Regions from separate parts of the Brenneria goodwinii genome, predicted to be linked through region 1. Evidence: predicted binding sites of a transcription regulator. Region 1 holds the regulator's gene; each other region holds the start of a gene.
What was found. Region 1 encodes Fur, which represses iron uptake genes when iron is present. Its sites were predicted from a motif close to ATAATAATGAGAACNACTATCAA; they were not measured.
Positions count from the first base shown of each region.

Region 1 (3,569 bases):
ATCCGGTAAAAGAAGATATTGAATACGTTGAGTCGATCAAACGTGATGTTAACTGGCTGGGTTTCTCATGGAGCGGCGACGTTCGCTACTCCTCCGATTATTTCGATCAACTGCATCAGTATGCGATTGAGCTAATCGGCAAGGGGCTGGCGTACGTCGATGAACTGACGCCGGAGCAAATCCGCGAATATCGCGGTACGTTGAAGGCGCCGGGTAAAAATAGCCCGTACCGCGACCGCAGCGTGCAGGAAAACCTGGAATTATTCGACAAAATGCGCAACGGCGGCTTTGCCGAGGGGACGGCCTGTCTGCGCGCCAAGATCGATATGGCATCGTCGTTTATCGTGATGCGCGATCCGGTTCTGTACCGGATTAAGTTTGCGGAGCATCATCAGACCGGCAACAAATGGTGCATCTACCCGATGTACGATTTCACCCACTGTATTTCCGATGCGCTGGAAGGCGTGACGCACTCACTGTGCACGTTGGAGTTCCAGGATAACCGCCGTTTATATGACTGGGTGCTGGACAATATCACCATACCTTGCCATCCGCGTCAGTATGAGTTCTCTCGTCTTAACCTTGAATACGCCATCATGTCCAAGCGCAAGCTGAACCTGCTGGTGACGGAAAAAATTGTTGAAGGTTGGGACGATCCGCGTATGCCGACGATTTCCGGCTTGCGCCGCCGTGGCTACAGCGCCGCGTCTATCCGTGAGTTTTGTTACCGCATCGGGGTAACCAAGCAGGATAACAACGTTGAAATGGCGGCGCTGGAGTCCTGCGTACGCGACGATCTGAATGAAAATGCGCCGCGCGCCATGGCGGTGCTCGATCCGGTAAAACTGGTAATTGAAAACCTTCCTTTAGGTCATGAAGAGTGGGTTACGATGCCAAACCATCCGAATAAACCGGAAATGGGCACGCGTCAGGTGGCGTTCAGCCGTGAAGTTTATATCGATCGCGCTGATTTTCGTGAGTCGGCCAATAAGCAATACAAGCGTCTGGTGTTGGGTAAGGAAGTTCGTCTGCGTAATGCCTATGTGATTAAGGCGGAACATATTGATAAAGACGATCAGGACAATATCACAACCATCTACTGTAGCTATGATCCGGATACTTTAAGTAAAGATCCGGCCGATGGCCGTAAAGTAAAAGGCGTTATTCACTGGGTGTCCGTGACGCACGGCCTGCCGGCGGAGTTCCGTCTGTATGATCGTTTGTTCGGCGTTGCCAACCCCGGGGCGGCGGACGATTTCCTGTCGACCATCAATCCGGAATCACTGAAAGTGACCCATGGCTTCGTTGAAGCAAGTCTGGCGCAGGCTGAAGCGGAAAAAGCGTATCAGTTTGAGCGTGAAGGCTATTTCTGTGCCGATCGCGTTTATTCCAGTCCACAGCATCTGGTATTTAACCGTACGGTGGGCTTGCGGGACACCTGGGTAGGATAAGCGTAGGGGTTTGTGCAGGTAAAAGAAAAATAAAACCGCCTCGGCGGTTTTATTTTATGCGGTAGATTTATCTTTTTGCGTCGTGCAGGGTTTCGTCTTCACGGCAATCCCCTCCACTACAATGGCCATACAGATACAAACTGTGGTTGGTCAGTTTGATGTTGTGTCTTTCCGCGATTTCGCGCTGGCGTGCTTCGATATACTCATCACGGAACTCAATGACTTTGCCACAATCCAGGCAAATCAGATGGTCATGATGATGTTGTTGTGTCAGTTCGAAAACTGATTTTCCGCCTTCAAAATTGTGGCGGGTAACGATACCAGCATCATCAAACTGATTCAGTACGCGGTAGACGGTCGCCAAACCAATCTCTTCGCCCATATCAATCAGTTTCTTATATAAATCTTCCGCACTGACGTGGTGGCACTCCGGGTCCTGCAATACTTCCAGAATTTTTAGTCTTGGAAGAGTGACTTTCAGGCCGGCCTTCTTTAATGCGGTGTTATTGTCAGTCATGCGGATTTAGTCCTGTTGCTTACTTATCAATGGAGGCTATCTAGCCTATGACATCGGTCGGCTCAAAAATGCAATAGCGTCTCAATTATAGAACCGTGCATACAAAATGAAAACAATGAAATGTTAACAATATTATTTCCACACACAATATGGATGTACCATGCAATCCATTGTTGGTAGTGGGGTACACCAAAACGAATGCACATAACCGATGTGGGTATTGTACATACTTATAGGAAGAAGTTAGAAAAATGTATCAATCTTTACGAGAGGTTTTTTCTATTAATCCGGCTCTGACAGGAACACTATCAGAGCCGGAAAATCGTCTTAGCCGACCAGTTCTTTCAGATTCAGCTCTTCGCTGATCTGTTTCACCCAGGCGGTGACACGCTCATTGGTCAGTTCGGGCTGACGATCTTCGTCGATGGTCAAACCAACGAAGTGCTTATCATCAACCAGACCTTTAGAGGCTTCAAAGTAATATCCTTCCGTCGGCCAATGTCCGACGATAGTCGCCCCGCGCGGTTCAATAATATCGCGGATGGTGCCCATCGCGTCACAGAAGTACTCGGCATAGTCTTCCTGATCGCCGCAGCCAAACAGGGCAACCAGTTTGCCGGTAAAGTCTATTTCTTCCAGCGTAGGGAAAAAGTCATCCCAGTCGCATTGGGCCTCCCCGTAGTACCAGGTCGGGATACCCAACAGCAAAATATCGAAAGCTTCAAGATCTTCTTTACTGCTTTTGGCGATGTCATGAACTTCGGCAACGTCTGGTCCCAGTTGTTGCTGGATGGTCTTGGCAATGTTCTCGGTATTGCCGGTGTCACTGCCAAAGAAAATTCCTATGAGTGCCATGAATTGAATAACCTCTTGATTCTTAATGATATGGAGCAGTCTTTTACCCACTTATCGGCTAATAATAACAGACACGCACTGCATGAGAAACTCGTATCGGTAAGGATAAGTAAATCGCGGCATGAATTTTGTCGTCGTCCATTTACTGAATTGAGCCGCCCATGATCTGTCCATGTTTATATCCTTTAGTCACATTCCGAATGAATCAATAAAGCTTATGTTTATGAAAAGTTATGAGGTTGTTCAAAGAATAGAAAATTAGCGCCGGTAAGTACAGTTCCGAGGCTAAACATTCTCCGCGCTTTGTCGATTAACAAGCGTGATTGTATCTGTTCCAACGTGACGGGACGTTAGCGTCGGGGAGAGGTGACAAGATCCTGATTAGCCGAATTTTCGGTATCCCTCGGTCGATTGACTGCAAAACCTTCCTTTTTTTATGCGTGCTCAGGTTTGGAGTGAACTATGAAATTTTTAAAGAACATTGCCATCAGAACGGCCATGTTGTGGGTGCTTGGCACCTTCTGCGTACTATGGGGCGGCGTGTCGATATACACCCTATTTTCTTTCAAGGAGATGACAAATACGTCTAAAACCAGCAGCCTACTGGTGGAAAACATGAATTTTGTTAATCAGGCCAACGATCAGTATTTCCGTATGGTGACGCGTTTGGCCCGCGCCGTTGATGCACGCCGCAACGGCGATAATGTCTCGGCGGATAGAGAACAGGCATCGGCATTGAATGCGCT
Region 1 covers NZ_CP014137.1:2,746,749-2,750,317, reverse strand. The annotation lists gene glnS (glutamine--tRNA ligase) at 1-1,451, shown strand, start outside; gene fur (ferric iron uptake transcriptional regulator) at 1,519-1,968, opposite strand; gene fldA (flavodoxin FldA) at 2,296-2,823, opposite strand; gene ACN28R_RS12275 (methyl-accepting chemotaxis protein) at 3,286-3,569, shown strand, end outside.

Region 2 (3,569 bases), 270 kb from region 1:
GAGAAGCGCGCCGCCGTATAGCCGGCTTTCTGGCGAATGGTATCATCCCCGTTAAGCGCCCATTCTCCCCAATCGGGTTCAGTCACGTTGCCGTTCCAACCATTGGTACTGCCTACATCATTGGCGCTTATCGTCACAAACCGGCCATAGTAACGGTTACGCTGGCGGCTGTAATCCAGCCCGACGACGAGCTCATGCTGCCGCCCCAACAATTCAAACGGACCTGACGCATAGGCGTCGATGGCATCCTGCGTGCGAAGGCCGTCATACCAGCCACCATAGGCGGAGGTATCATTGGTAAGAAGCCCGGTGGTTTTATCCGCGAAGCCGCTTACATAAAACAATTTGCTGTCAAAATCCGTTTCTGAGTGCGCGCTATTCAGCCGCACCTGCCAGCCGTTGTCGAAGTTGGTGGTCAAATTGGCAAAAACCTTGCGCGACAGGATATTATAATGCGCCCAGTCGGCCGCGGGGTTGGAACTGCGATCGTAATGGGTTGGTTCGCCATTCGAGTACCAGGCCGGCAAACCACCCCATGTGGGATTACCGGTGTCCCGCGACTGATAACTATACCCCACGTCAACCGTCGTTGAGTCCGTCAGGTCAGCTTCGATATTGCCATAGAGGAACTTTTTGCTTTGATGGTAGCGATCGAGCCAACTGTCCTTATCCTGATACCCGGCCACAATGCGGCCGCGTACCGTACCTGACTGATTCAACGGGCCAGAAACATCGGCGACATAGCGCTGATCGTTCCAACTGCCGTAGCTGGCGCTTAAATTACCGCTAAAGGTTTTACTATCCGCTTTCTTACGCACCATATTGATGGAAGCGCCCGGGTTTCCGGTTCCGGTCATCAGACCGGTAGAGCCGCGCACGATTTCAATACGATCATAGATCGCCGCATCATCGTCGGTATCGCCGAAGTTCCATGACTCATTTTGCGTGGTGGGAATATCATCATAGGTATAATTGTTGATATAAAACCCACGCGAATAAAAATCGAAACGCTCAGTGTCATTCTGTGATGCTGAAATACCGGCGGCGTTATGCAGTACATCGCTAATATTTTGCAGATCCTGATCTTTAATACGCTGCTTGGTGACGATACTCACCGACTGCGGAATATCGCGCGGGGTCAGGTTAAGTTTGGTGCCGGCGCGGGTGGCCGGCACGGTATAGTCATGTTCTGGCTGGCTAACGCTGTCGGTATTGTCTCCGCCGCCGGCGCTCACGATCACCGTATCTCCATTGCTATCATTACTCTGCTGAGCCTGGGAAGACGCGGGCGCAGTGGTACTGTCCGCTGCACGGGCGGCGGCAAGGCCCACTGCATTCGCCACCCCCAGCGCGATAAGCGAAACGGTGAAATAATGCTTCACTCCCCTTACGCCGGGTGCCCTACCACTGACTTGTTTGAAAGACATGATACTTCCTCGTTAGCATTCTAGCCTTAACGCCGCAGGCGCGAGTTTCAGTTAACAAACTCGCCGGGTGTGACGAAAGCGTGTTAAAAATCGATTAAGAATCTAGATAGCCAAAACAATAAATAGAAATAATAATTACTACCATTATCATGCGCATATATTTAGTAAGCATTGTAATAATTCGGAAACAAAATATTTCCAAATATTGATTATGTAAGAGATGATCAATTTTTTTCTGTGGCCGACGCAGCCGATGCCGGCAGCGCCGGAATGAGTCGGCGACGGGAAGATACGGTGCAACTGGCGTAGGCGGACCCGATATCGTTGATGTCGTAAATCAGGCCGCCCTAGAGGAAGAGATTGTCTTTTTCCATCACTACCGATTGCCGTCGGCGCGATACTGGGTAGGAATCACGGTAGCTCTGACGCCAGTCAAAACGACTGACGCCTCAGCAGGTAAACAAAATACGGCGCGCCGATAAACGTCGCCAACAGCCCGGTCGGAATTTGGTACGGGAACATCACCATCCGCCCGCACCAATCCGCCGTAATCATCAGCAGTCCGCCCAGTAACGCCGCCATCGCCATTTGCGGCATGGCGCGACGGAAACCCAGCAACCGCGCCATATGCGGCGCCATCAGGCCGATAAAGCTCAATGGGCCAACGGTCAGCGTCGCCATCGCGGTTAACGTTGCGGCCAATAGCAGCAGCGCCAAACGGACCGGCGTCAGCGCCACCCCCACCGCCCGGGCGGTCACGCCGCCCAACGGCAAAATCGTCAGCCAGCGACGGCACAGCGGAGCCAGAACAATCAGCGCCGCGGCAAGCAATGCGGTACGTACCGCCTGTTGCGCGTCGACGGCGTAAGTCGAACCGGAAAGCCAGGTCAGGAGTCCGCCCATCCGCGGATCGCCGCTGGCCAGCAGCAGATACATCGCGGCGGAGAACGCCGTACTGAGCGCGATTCCGGCCAATAACATCCGCTCGGCTGAAAAACCGCCGCGGCCAGCCGCTATCATAATAATCAACAACGTGGCCATAGCCCCCAGGCTGCCCGCCGGCAATAGCCAGGCGAAGGCGTCGCCCGGCACCATAAACAGCATGATGACCACACCGAAAGCCGCCCCGGAACTGATGCCCAGCACTTCCGGACTGGACATCGGATTGCCGGTCAGTTTCTGGATCAGCGTTCCCGCAACGGCCAGCATCATCCCCGCGGCCAGCGCTGAGACCAGGCGCGGCCAACGCCACGGCATCAGCGCATCCAGCTCGGCGCCCAGACTCCAATGCCAGCCCGAGGCGTTTTGGCCCAATACCAACGCCAGCACGCATCCCGCCAGCAATAGCGCCCCCGCCGCCGCATAGCCTATCAGCGGCCGCCGACATTCAGTCGGCGCGTTATTCCCCGGCGACATGGCCGGCGGCGATGCATTGCCGCGCAAGCGCGGCAGCAGCCATAACAACAGCGGCGCGCCAATCAGCGCGGTAGCGGAGCCGGTCGGAATCTCACGCCATATCTGCGTCAACCAGATCATAATCTGGTCGGTCAGCCAGAGCAGCAACGCCCCCAACAGCGGCGTCAATAACATCCGCTGTAATAAACGGCGCGCCCCGAGTATTCTCGCTATCAGCGGAGCAAATAGGCCGATAAAGCCAATCACGCCCACCGCATTCACCAGCATGGCGCTGAAAATAATCGCCAGCGCCAGCGCGCCCGCGCGGGCGGCATTCAAGCCCAAGCCAAGGTTACGCGCCACGTCGTCATCCAAGCCAAGCAGCGTCAGCGGACGCAGCAGCAGCAGCGCCAACAGCATGACGATCAGCAAGCGGGGCAACAAAAACGTCGCCGTCTCCCAACCTTGCTGGTTCAAGGCGCCCGTTCCCCACAGAAAGACGCTCTGCATGTCATCGGAATGAAATAACGCCAGCAGGCTGCTCAACGCGGCGCAATATAATCCCAGAACCAGCCCGGCCAAAATCAACGTCACCGGCGACATGCGCTTGCCCCAGGCGACGCCGAATACCAGCCCCCCGACGATAAGCGCGCCCAGCATCGCCGCCAGTTGCCGGGTAACGTCCCCCCCCGGCAACATCCACAACGTAGCGACGGTCAACCCAAGCTGAGCGCCGGCGGAAACGCC
Region 2 covers NZ_CP014137.1:2,478,968-2,482,536, forward strand. The annotation lists gene fhuE (ferric-rhodotorulic acid/ferric-coprogen receptor FhuE) at 1-1,427, opposite strand, end outside; gene fhuB (Fe(3+)-hydroxamate ABC transporter permease FhuB) at 1,860-3,569, opposite strand, start outside.
Region 2: the regulator Fur is predicted to act here: its motif matches at 1,556-1,578, upstream of fhuE (ferric-rhodotorulic acid/ferric-coprogen receptor FhuE).

Region 3 (3,569 bases), 1.4 Mb from region 1:
TGGCCGGTAAACGCATCCAGCTTGATGGTGGTAAAGTCGCTGCCCTGCGGCCTGCCGGCCGGACCGCCGGCCAATGCTTCAAAAATACGGGTATTATGCGTATTTTCATATTGAAAATAGGACATCGAACTCACGCCGCTGTCCCAGTAGCCACGATGGGTGACGGCAAAATTCTGCCGATACATACGATTGGTTTCCTGTCCGTATTTATCCAGGGACGTCTCGTTGCTGTTGTTGTTTTCCGTGTCGCCGGCGTAGATATTACCCTGACGGCTAAAACCGGCTTCAAACTCCAGCGTCTGCTGCGGCATAAATTCCCAACGCAACAGTCCGTTGATGTCCTTATTGCGCACGCCTTCGCGCCCGGCGGGAATATTGGTGGCTTCCGGACTAAGCTGATGACCGTCGTTGATATCCCAGGCATCCGCCTGCGTTTTATTGATATTGCCGTATAGACGGAAACTCAGGGTATCGGTCAAGCCGCCCATCAGGCTGAAATCGGTACGTTTGGTCGCCCCTTCGGATTTATGCTGCGGCATATTCATATAAGTATTCCAAGCGCCGTGCAGCTCCTGAGCCGGCTGTTTGGTGATGATATTCACCACCCCGCCCGCCGCTCCGTTGCCATAACGCGCCGCCGCCGGACCGCGCAGCACTTCAATACGTTCGACCATATCGGCCGGCACCCAGTTGGTATCGCCGCGGGTATCGCGTTCGCCACGCCAGCCATAGCGCACGGCCGACCGGCTTGAGACCGGTTTACCGTCAACCAGGATCAGCGTATTTTCCGGTCCCATGCCTCGCAGATCAATCTGGCGATTATTCCCGCGGGAACCACTGTTTGAATTGCCGGAAAGGTTAACGCCGGGCATGGTGCGGATCAGTTCGGATATATCATTCGCCGGAGGGCGTTTACTGATGTCCTCAGCCGTAATGACTGAAACACCGGGCGCCTGCCGGGTCTGCTCCGCCGCGGTGACCACGATTGTGTCCCCCGCCTCGTTCTCTGAAGAAAGTATTTTTTTCTGTGTAGCCGTAGCATCCGTTGCCGTCTCTGCCGTCAAAGCAGATGTAGAGAGTGTAGACGTACTCAAACCCAACAGCGTCGCCACGGAATAACGCGATAATTTTTTTATCATCATGCAATTCCCGTTTTGCTTACCATCCCGATAGCAGAGAAAGCGATACTGCCTCAGAAAGGAGGAGCTCTTGTTGTTGCGTAATCAAAAGAGAAGGCCGGGTTCAATATGCTTATTCTTCTTCTCATAGATAAAGAGTGATGAAGAAATCGAACCTGAGCCCGTTCAGGAAAAGGTCATCGCCATAAAGATATGACCTGCTAAAAAATGAGCAGTCACACCTTATTACACATGATAATGATTATCAATATTAATTGAATTAACGTTTACAAAACTGATGGGAATTTGATCTCACTCAAAAATAATCCGCCTCTTTACTCACCACACCCCTGTTGTGTTGTTCTATGAGTTAACGGAGAGAAACCAGCCGCGACGAGGGATCGGGCGCATCAAGCGTGCTGAAACCAGCGATCGCCGAACATAAACAGCACCAGCCCTAGCAACATCACCCCTATACCGGCGAACTTCCACCAGTACACCGGCCGTATCGGCATCTGAAGCAGACCATAGTTATCGATGGCCATACCCGAGGCCAGTTGGCCGATAATAAACAAAAACATGGTGTTGGTAACGCCAAGCTTGGGAGCAAGAAAAATCGACGTGAACACAAAAGCGGCGCCAATAACGCCGCCGATCCAGCGCCACCACGACTGCTGTCCGATATTCGCCCCCATGCTGTGCCAGTCGGCCTGAATCAACGCCACCACCAGTAAGCACAGCGTACCGATACCAAACGAGATCAGCGCGGCAATTAACGGCTGTCCCCCTACCCCGAAACTCAAACGGCTATTGACGGCGGCCTGTATGGATAAACCGGCTCCGCCGGCCAACGCCATCAATAAATACACCATGTTCATATTATTCCTTATGTCTATGACTGCTAACACAGCCCGGCATTCAAACAACGGCAACCCTTCATACATTTGTGATGTTCATGCTATGAAAAACCCTGCCATAACAAATAGTACGGTAGCGTATATTCTCGGTTGTGGGCAATGAGATCCCGGCGGTTTATCACCGTTTTCCGTTCGTAGCGGTACGGTCCGCCCGTGCCAGTTGACCAAACATTCAGCATCTGGAAGAGTATGATAGACAAAGGTCTTGCCATCTATTACGGACCAGTCCATAATAGCGGCCATTCCAGACATTGGGATGCAAAATAGCATTTTAATCAAAAGGTTAGTTCACGGATGCCAATCCATTAGAGCGCAACCTATCCTGTACGACCGTAGCTCAGTTGGTTAGAGCACCACCTTGACATGGTGGGGGTCGGTGGTTCGAGTCCACTCGGTCGTACCAATTCAAATATCTACAGTTATCCTAACGTTTGTAGATCATTGAAATGAGGTGAAAACCTCCTCTCTCGCGTTCCAGCAAAATCTACTTCTATTGAAATCCTTCTATTACCCGTTACTTTAAGCCCGCTTTTAATATGAGTGTCAGCAGGTACTCGTCGGTCAGCGCCAATTCTGCGACACGGCAGCGGCGCTGCCGTGATTTTCTCAGGGTGATCGGACCGTTGCCGATCAGTCCTTATCGCGCTGCCTGGCGGCAATTTTACTCTGCCGCCAGTTGAGCAGCGGGGTTACCGACATGCCATGTACCACCACGCTGGCGACGATCAACGTAAAGGCCATATCGGTCATTCTTGTTACCTCGTCACCGGCCAGTCCGTGGGTATAGGCCCAGGCAATGTAATTAATGCTGCCGATTCCCCGAATTCCCAGCCATCCCAATATCAGGCGCTGCTCACGCGGCGCTTTCATGCCGATAGTGGCAATCCATACCGACAGCGGGCGGATCAGCAAAAACAGCAAAGCGGCCATCAGCAGACCTGCCGGATCCCAGTGTTGAGCCAGTGTGATGCCCAGCACGATGATGATCCCCGCGGCAAACAGTCTTTCCACCATATCGCCGAACGACAGGGCATCCCCCACTACTAACCCAACCGAACTGGTGGGATTGGTTTTCCCCGGTTCGTGACGGATATGGGGATTGACCATCACCTCTGCGGGAGGACGGTTGTCGCTGTCGGAAAATTCATCGGCAGGCTGGCGATTGACGACGCGCATTTCTGCCCGGCGCAGCCCGACGCCGGCGGCAAAAGCCGCAAGAAATCCTGACGCATCCAGCGCCTGTGCGGCGGCATAGCTCAGGGCAATCAGCGCCAGCGCCAGGAAATCGTTCGGCGCAACGTCCTGATGGGTGTGGCGCAGATGCGTGGCGTACTGGCCGACAAAGCGGCCCATGGCAAAACCTATCGCCACCCCGGCGGTAATGGCCCACAGTACGTCTACCAACGCCCACTGGCCGAACGCCGCCAGCGATACGCCGCCCGGCGCGGTCAGCAGCATGACTGCCAGCATCAGCAGCGGCAGCGCACTGCCGTCATTCATTCCCGCCTCGCTGGAAAGCGAGACGCGCATATTG
Region 3 covers NZ_CP014137.1:1,347,946-1,351,514, reverse strand. The annotation lists gene ACN28R_RS06140 (TonB-dependent siderophore receptor) at 1-1,139, opposite strand, end outside; gene ACN28R_RS06135 (DMT family transporter) at 1,529-1,990, opposite strand; tRNA gene ACN28R_RS06130 (tRNA-Val) at 2,362-2,438, shown strand; gene ACN28R_RS06125 (cation:proton antiporter) at 2,666-3,569, opposite strand, start outside.
Region 3: the regulator Fur is predicted to act here: its motif matches at 1,371-1,393, upstream of ACN28R_RS06140 (TonB-dependent siderophore receptor).

Region 4 (3,569 bases), 1.4 Mb from region 1:
CACCAATCCTTCCGCCATCCCCAGCACCTGTTGCAATTGGCAGCCTAGTTGCTCCGGAATCCGGCGGGCCACGCTGTCGCTCAGTCTGGCACCACCAACCTGCAACAGTTTCAGACTCACCAAATCCTCCGGGTATTGCGCGGCGGACTGAATCCACAGCGCCGCCGCCGGAGGCACCAGCGACGTGATATCTATCTGGTGCTGCTTTATCAGCGGGAAACAGGTCATCGGGCTGGGATCGTCCGCCAGCACGACTCGTCCGCCGGCGTAAAAGACGCCCAGCGCTCCCGGAGAGCTAAGGGGATAATTGTGCGCCGCCGGTAATGCGCACAAATAACGGGTTGAGTGCGTCAAGCGGCATATTTCCGCGCTACGACGCACGCTGTAGTAATAATCATTGTGGGTGCGGGGAATCAGCTTCGGCGTCCCGGTCGTTCCGCCGGAAAGCTGGAAAAAAGCAACATCCGAAGCGTCTGATGGCTGATACGCCAACGATGAATCGTCAGGAGTCAGCCAGCTCTGCAGGTCGCGCTCATCCCGACTGCCGTCCAATAAAACGGTATTCAACGTTGGATGCTGAGCCTGCAATTGGCGCAGAAAGCCATCATCGGCAAACAGACTGTGCCGTCTGGAGGCGACCAGTAAGCGGGGAGCGATCAGATGCGCATAGGATGTCAATTCCAATCTATTATGACTGAACAGCGCATTAACAGGCGCCACGCCCATTTTCAGCAAGGCAAAGAAAGTCAGATAAAACTCGGCGACGTTGGGCAACTGCACCAGCGCAGTATCGCCCTGGCATAGCCCCGCCCGGGTCAGGTTCGCGGCCAGCGCCGACGCCTGCTGTTCGAACTGACGATAGCTCCATTGCCGATCGCCGCAAACAATCGCCACCGCATCAGGCCGCATCTGATGTTGATGCTGTAGGATGTCGCTCAGCGGCCGATCGATCCAATATCCTTTGCGGCGATACTGCCGGGCAAACTCGTCCGGCCATGGGGTATATTCAATACTCATACGCTCTCCGTTTGTAAACCGAAGGCCCGCAGCATGGTGCCGAGTTTCCCTGTAACTTCTTCCCACTCTTTCTGCGGTTCTGAACCCTCGACAATGCCTGCGCCGGCAAAGAAACGCACCGACTTATGCCGCACGATGCCGCAGCGGATCGCTATTGCCCATTCTCCGTCGCCATTGGCATCGCACCATCCTACGATGCCGCTGAACACGCCGCGGTCATAGGGCTCCAGCTCGGCGATCAACCGTCTTGCCGCTGCCGTTGGCGTACCGCACAGCGCAGGAGTGGGATGTAGCAAACAGGCTAACTGAATCACACTGGTTTCAGGCTGACGCAATTCGCCGCGAATAGAAGTGGAAAGATGCCACATCGTGTCGGTACTCAGCAGCGAAGGCGCATCCGGCACATGCAGATAATGGCAATGAGGCGATAAATGTTGCTGGATATCATCCACCACCATCCGGTGTTCACGAAGATCTTTGTCAGAATCAAATAATTGCCCGGCATGAACGCGATCCTGCTCGATATCGCTATGACGGCATATCGAACCGGCCAGCGGTTGGCTGTGAATAAGATCGCCGTGCTTACGGATCAATAATTCCGGGCTGGCTCCCAGTAATATGCTGCCATCAGGCAGTGGCAGAGAAAAATGATACCCGCCGGCGTTTTGCAATCTGAGATTATTTATTATCTCCTGACAATCTATTTCCTGCGCTAATTCAATTTCCACTATTCTTGAGAGTACGACCTTCTTTATTTCCCTTGTTTGTAAGTAATTTAATGCTGATATGACAGAAGATTTAAACTGAGACGATTCCGGTGTATTTTTTGTACTAACTATGCGTTTTTTCTTATGAGTTTGTTCCAGTGCGCCATCTTCTATTCCTGATGCTGAAACAAACTGATATTCATTGGGGATATAGAGGTATGATGGCTGCGACGTATCAAAAGGTAGGGCGCCAATCACGATGGGCTCAGCAATACCGGCCTGCTTCGCTCGGCTAATAGCTTGTTGAATATGAGGCCAAAATGTTGTTAAACCATCATTTTTTACTACAGCCGGCCGTAAAATTCTTTCAAATACTCCGCAGGCAGAAATACTACGATGCATCGACCGATATGAAAAAACGGCAGATTTCTCGGGTATTGCTTGTTTGCTGCGACTACCTTCTTCCACCAATCTGTTCATCCGATCACCTCTCATCATGCGGAAATAGCAATGATTATGATAATCATTATCATGAATAGACAAGCTATACTAAAGTATCAGATAAGGTCAACCATATATTTATAAAAATTGGAATATTGTGAATATAAGAATATTCATTGTCGAATATCGATAAAGAAAATCTCGATTTATTTTTATTTAATTTTTATTTTCTTTTCATTAACACACAGCTATCGGATGGTTTTTAGTGGTCGATGCGGTAATAAATAAAATGCAATATGCACTTTACCGGAAATAAAGAATGGCAAATAAACCTTTGACGGCAGGCGCACCGATCGTGCGTATGCCCGCCGCCAAAGGTACAGATAGCGAACTGAATTAGAAACTAGAAACGCGTATTCAGACTGACAAAGAACGTCCGGCCTGGTTCGTTATAGGTCGCCGCCCCAGCGCCATATAGCGATCCGGAAGCATTGATAACGGATTGCGCATTCCCGGCTCGGAACTGGCGTTTATCGAACAGGTTATCCACCCCAACCGTCACGCTGGCATATTTGTTCACGTCATACGTCCCGCTCAGACCGAATATCGCGTAAGGACTGACTTCATGCCGATCGATGCCGGTTGTCGCCTCTCCTTTGTAGTTGTATTTTTTCGGCTTCTGACGGCCATACCAGGTCATGTCGGCCAGGAAGAAGAGATCTTCCGTCGCTTGCCAACTGACGGAGGAATTCAACGTGAATTCCGGCGTGATCGACAAATAATCACCGGTGGTTTTATTTTTCGACTGCAACATCCAGGTAATATTGTTGTTCCATGTTATCGTCTCGCTGATGGGAATATTCAGCGTCCCTTCCAGCCCTTCCACCAGCGCTTTTGGTACGTTCGCCCATTGCAAAATCTCGGTATTGCCATTTGTGGTGGTTCCCACGGAAGAGTAACCGGCTTCAATCTTATTACGGTAATCATTACGGAAATAGGTAACCCCCGCCTGATAGCCGTTACGATTGAACTCAATCCCGATTTCCTTGTTAATACTGGTTTCCGCTTTTAAATCTTCGTTACCCAACAGATAACACCCGCTGCTTCCCGCCACGAAGCAGCCATTGCCCCGGCTATATAGCAAATAATTAGGGTTGATTTGATATAAGTTGGGCGCCTTATAGGCTCGGGCAATCCCCATTTTCAGGGTGAAATCTTCGCCCAGTTGTTGAGACAAATTGAGCGACGGACTCCAGTTATTGCCGGCGATGCTATGGTGATCGAAACGCAACGCAGGCGTCAGCATTGTGCTATCGGTGACTTCGATATTATCTTCGGTGAAGATTGAGGCTATCCGTGCCGATATCTTGTCGCTGCGCGTACCGCTGGGATACCCTTCAATGA
Region 4 covers NZ_CP014137.1:1,351,634-1,355,202, reverse strand. The annotation lists gene ACN28R_RS06150 ((2,3-dihydroxybenzoyl)adenylate synthase) at 1-1,017, opposite strand, end outside; gene ACN28R_RS06145 (isochorismate synthase) at 1,014-2,204, opposite strand; gene ACN28R_RS06140 (TonB-dependent siderophore receptor) at 2,569-3,569, opposite strand, start outside.
Region 4: the regulator Fur is predicted to act here: its motif matches at 2,235-2,257, upstream of ACN28R_RS06145 (isochorismate synthase).